Regions from separate parts of the Micromonospora sp. NPDC057141 genome, predicted to be linked through region 1. Evidence: riboswitches for the same ligand, from Rfam matches in the RefSeq annotation. Region 1 holds a riboswitch; the other holds the start of a gene.
What was found. Region 1 has a riboswitch for S-adenosylhomocysteine ahead of metH (methionine synthase). Riboswitches for the same ligand answer to the same signal wherever they lie in the genome.
Positions count from the first base shown of each region.

Region 2: linked by a shared signal. The riboswitch ahead of ACFT41_RS22695 (adenosine deaminase) and the one ahead of metH (methionine synthase) in region 1 are both predicted to bind S-adenosylhomocysteine.

Region 1 covers NZ_JBHUVA010000057.1:14,938-17,322, forward strand. Annotated here, with positions in the region: gene metH (methionine synthase) at 1-1,411, opposite strand, end outside; S-adenosyl-L-homocysteine riboswitch at 1,428-1,505, opposite strand; gene ACFT41_RS23520 (FGGY-family carbohydrate kinase) at 1,573-2,385, opposite strand, start outside.
Region 2 covers NZ_JBHUVA010000053.1:11,050-13,434, reverse strand. Annotated here, with positions in the region: gene ACFT41_RS22705 (maleylpyruvate isomerase N-terminal domain-containing protein) at 1-215, shown strand, start outside; gene ACFT41_RS22700 (NUDIX domain-containing protein) at 331-834, opposite strand; S-adenosyl-L-homocysteine riboswitch at 969-1,042, shown strand; gene ACFT41_RS22695 (adenosine deaminase) at 1,094-2,161, shown strand; gene ACFT41_RS22690 (erythromycin esterase family protein) at 2,234-2,385, shown strand, end outside.

The sequences.
Region 1 (2,385 bases):
GGATCGTCCGGGCCTGGGCGAGGAACGGCTCCTCGCCCTCCTTCAGGCTGATCGAATTGACCACGCCCTTGCCCTGCACGCACTTCAGGCCGGCTTCGAGCACGCTCCACCGGGAGCTGTCGATCATGATCGGGATCCGGGCCACCTCGGGCTCGGTCGCGATCAGGTTGAGGAACGTGGTCATCGCCCGCTCGCTGTCGAGCAGGTCGGCGTCCATGTTGACGTCCAACAGGTTCGCGCCGCCGCGTACCTGCTCCACCGCCACGTCGACCGCGGCCTGGTGGTCGTCGGCCTCGATGAGCCGGCGGAACCTCGCTGAGCCGGTCACGTTGGTCCGCTCGCCGATCATCACGAACCCGGTGTCGGGCCCGATCGTGAACGGATCCAGGCCGCTGAACCGGGTCGCCGACACTTCCCGGGCGACCGGTCGCGGCGCGGCGCCCCGGACCGCCGCGGCGATCCCGGCGATGTGCGGCGGGGTCGTCCCGCAGCAACCGCCGACGATGTTGACCAGGCCGTCGCCGGCGAACCCGCTGAGCAGCGCGCCGATCTCCTCGGGCGTCTGGTCGTAGCCGCCGAACGCGTTCGGCAGCCCCGCGTTGGGATGCGCGGCGACGTAGGTGCCGGCCAGCCGGGCCAGCTCCGCCACGTGCGGGCGCATCTCCGCCGCGCCGAGCGCGCAGTTCACGCCGACGACCAGCGGCTCGGCGTGCGCGACCGAGCGCCAGAACGCCTCCACCGTCTGGCCCGACAGCGTACGGCCGCTCAGGTCCACCACCGTGACGGAGATCCACAGGGGCAACTGGGGGGCCACCTCGCGGGCTGCGGCGATCGCCGCCTTCGCGTTGAGGGTGTCGAAGATCGTCTCCACCAGCAGCAGGTCGACCCCGCCCTCGGCCAGCGCCGCGATCTGTTCCGCGTACGCGGCCTTGACGTCGTCGAACGTGACCGCCCGGTACGCGGGGTCCTCCACCCGAGGCGACAGCGACAGGGTGACGTTGAGCGGGCCGACGGAGCCGGCGACGAACCGCCCGCCCGCCTCGTCCGCGGCCTGGCGGGCCAGTTGGGCGCCGCGCACGTTCATCTCCCGCGCCAGCGACTGAAGGCCGTAGTCGGCCTGACTGATGCTCGTGGCGGTGAACGTGTTCGTGGTGGTGATGTCGGCACCCGCCGCAAGGTATTGCCGGTGCACGTCCAGGACCACGTCGGGGCGGGTCAGGTTGAGCAGGTCGGGATCGCCGGTGACGTCGCCGGGGTGGTCGTCGCCGATCAGGTCGCCCCGGTAGTCGGCGGGCGAGAGCTTCGCGCCCTGCAGCATCGTGCCCCAGGCGCCGTCGAGCACCGCGATCCGCTCGGCCAGCAGCCGCCGCAGCGCGGAAACCACATCTGACCTGTCGACGGACAAACTCATAGCGACCACCCCCGATGTCTCGGAGGCGCCCTTGGATCACGTGCTCCCAGGTCGAGCGTGGCGGGCCGAGCCCGTCGCAGCGCCTCTCGGCCTGGTAACGAGAGACTACCGGATACCGGCCCAGAACCGCCGAATCCTTCCCACCAAGTGCGACGGCCCGTCTACCGGCGCAGCCGCCGGTAGACCGGGGCCAGCCGCTGGTGCAACTGGCGGTAGACGTCGAAGAGCTCGTCGTACGTCGCCCGGTGCGCGGGTGTCGGTGCGAAGACCCGGTCGCTGCGCATCAGGCCGGGAATGTCGGCGAAGTCGACCATCCCGGTGCCGACCGCGCCGATCCAGCCCGCGCCCCGGGCGTTGACCGCCAGGGGGTTCGCGTCGCGCCGGATCTCGACGCCGAGCACGTCGGCGAAGATTTGGCACCACGAATCCGACAGCGCCCCGCCGCCGGTGATCGCCAGCGAGGTGACCGGCGCGCCGAGGAACCGGTCGACCGCCCGGAACAGCCAGCGGGTGTTGAACGCGACGCCCTCGAAGACCGCCCGCAGCAGGTCGGAGCGGTTGGTGTCCAGCGAGATGTTGAGGAACGCCGCGCGTAGGTGCGGGTCGTCGACCGGGGCGCGTTCGCCGTAGAGCCACGGGGTGTAGAGCACGCCGTTCGCGCCCGGCGGCACCGTCGGGATGATCATGTCGAACGCGTCGAAGATGGTGCCCTCGTCGCGGCTGACGTGGCCGGCGCCCAGCAGCGGGTCGTCGTACTCGACGACCTTGTCGCGCAGCCACGTCAGGTTGGCCCCGGCCGTGGCCTGCAACGCGGTCATCAGGTAGCGGTCGGGCACGGCGCACGGCACCGCCGCGATCCCGGCGACCACGTCGGTCTTCTTCGCCGGGACGTGCGCCGCGACCCACGACGAGGTGCCGAGGTAGAGGTGCGGCTCGTTGTCGCCGGTGGTGCCCGCACCGATCGCGGCGGCCGT
Region 2 (2,385 bases), on a different contig from region 1:
TGGGCGTGGCGGAGACCCTGCTGCACACCCACGACATCACCCGGGGCCTACACATCGACTGGCGGCCACCCGCCGCGCCCGCCGCCGCCGTGCTGACCCGGCTGTTCCCGGACGCCCCGCCCGGCCCGCCGGCCGAGGTGCTGCTGTGGATGACGGGGTGGGCCGAGTTCGACGGCGGCCCCGCCGCGCCTCGTGGACGTGGCAGGCCGCACTGACCTGACCACACCGGCCGATCAGCCACCGGGCCTGGCGATCACGATCCTCGCGGAGGAGTCGACAAGGGATCGACCACGACCAGGCCCCGCTCGTCGCCGGCCTGCCAACGACTTGCTAGAGGCCGAGTTGGACCGGCTGGTCCGGCGTTCCCCCTGTGAGAAGCGCTGTCAAGGGTGTGGTGAGGTCGCGGGGCGAGAACAGCTCAGGTCCCCGGTGAGCAGCGATCTCCGAGAGCTGCCACCACCGGAACGCGACCAGGTTCTCCGCAGCGAGTTGGTCGTCTGTCATCTCACCGCGGGGCTGGAAGTGGTTCGTGCGGATGAGGAAGTAGTCGTTGATGATGCCGTCGAAGCCCGGCGCGATGTCGGCGGCCACGACTTCCTGGTGCCAGACGTGCGGTGGTTCGGCGATGATCGCCAGACCGGTTTCCTCCCGTAGTTCACGGCGCAAAGCCGTCAGCCGGTCCTCACCGGGTTCGATGCCGCCGCCTGGGGCCGCCCAAACGACCTTCGACTGCTCCGGCACGATCGGGTGGGGAAAGACGAACCGGCAGAGCAGGATGCGGTCGTTCTCGTCAAGGACGATCGCGCGGACGGAGGGGCGCAGGTTCGGCGTCATGCCATGTCGGAAGCGGCGGCGAGGCGCATGATCGGCATTGCCGCAGGTTATCAACCGCCCGCTTGCACCTCGGTCAGCCCCGGCGTGTCGCGGTGGGGTTGTCGTCACCGAAAGGTCTTGTTAGCGTGCCGTTGCGGGTCGAGAGGCGCTGCGACGGATGACCATCCGCCACGCTCGGCCTGTTCTTGGTCCAAGGGCGCCTCCCGCTGGGAGGCTGCCGTCCTTCCCGGCGGATCACCCGCACGGTGAGGGTTGTGCAATGGCAACGGACCTGACTGACTTCATCGCCGGCTTGCCCAAGGTGGAACTGCACGTCCACCACGTCGGGTCGGCGACACCGCACACCGTGGCTCGGCTGGCCGAACGGCGCGCCGGGACCACTGCGGTGCCGGCCGACCCGGCGCTGCTGGCCGAGTACTTCACGTTCACCGACTTCGCGCACTTCATCGAGGTGTACCTGTCGGTGGTGGACCTGATCCGCGACGCCGAGGACGTGGCCACGCTCACCTACGACATCGGCGCCGGCCTGGCCGCCCAGTCGGTGCGGTACGCCGAGCTGACGCTGACCCCGTACTGCTCGATCGTGCGCGGTATCCCGGCCGAGGCGTACTGCGAGGCGGTGGAGGACGCCCGGCTGCGGGCCGCCCGCGACCACGGCATCCAGCTGCGCTGGTGCTTCGACATCCCGGGCGCGCCCACGATGACCGGCGCCGACGTCACCCTGGAGGTGGCGCTCAAACAGCGCCCGGACGGGCTGGTCAGCTTCGGACTGGGCGGCCCCGAGTCCGGAATCCCCCGCGCCCGGTACGCCGGGCATTTCGCCGCCGCGCGGGCAGCCGGGCTGCGCAGCGTTCCCCACGCCGGTGAGTCGACCGGCCCGCAGACCGTGTGGGATGCGGTACGCCATCTAGGCGCGGAACGCGTCGGCCACGGCATCGCCGCCGCCCGCGACCCCGAGTTGATGGCCTACCTGCGTGAGCACGACATCGCCCTGGAGGTGTGCCCGACCTCCAACGCCTGTACCCGCTCGGTGCCGTCGCTGGCCGAGCATCCGCTGCCGCAGTTGGTGGCCGCCGGTGTACCGGTCACCGTCAACTCCGACGACCCGCCCATGTTCTCCACCACCCTGAACAGGGAATACCAGGTGGCCGCAGATCTGCTCGACCTCGACGAGCGCGGCGTCGCGGAGCTGGCCCGCCAGGCCGTGCGGTTCTCGTTTCTCGACGCTGCGGACAAGGCCGCCGTGCTGGCTGAGATCGACGACTATCTCCAGGCGTTCGCCGGTTCCTCCATGGTCGGTCGCCCCTGCGTGCATCCGGCCGATTGAAGGTTGACCCTGACGAGTGCCGGCGATGCCGGGAAAAGTCCACACGGTTCGTTCAACGATACCGTTGAGGGAATGACCATCAGGAACATCGCACGGAAACTCGACGGGGCCGCCGTCTCGGCCTTCCTGCGTTCCCTGCCCGCCCGGCCTCTGCTGCTCGGCCTGGGCGAAGCCCGGCACTTCGTGGGAGAGTTGGGCGAGTTGCGCAACGAGATCTTCCGGCA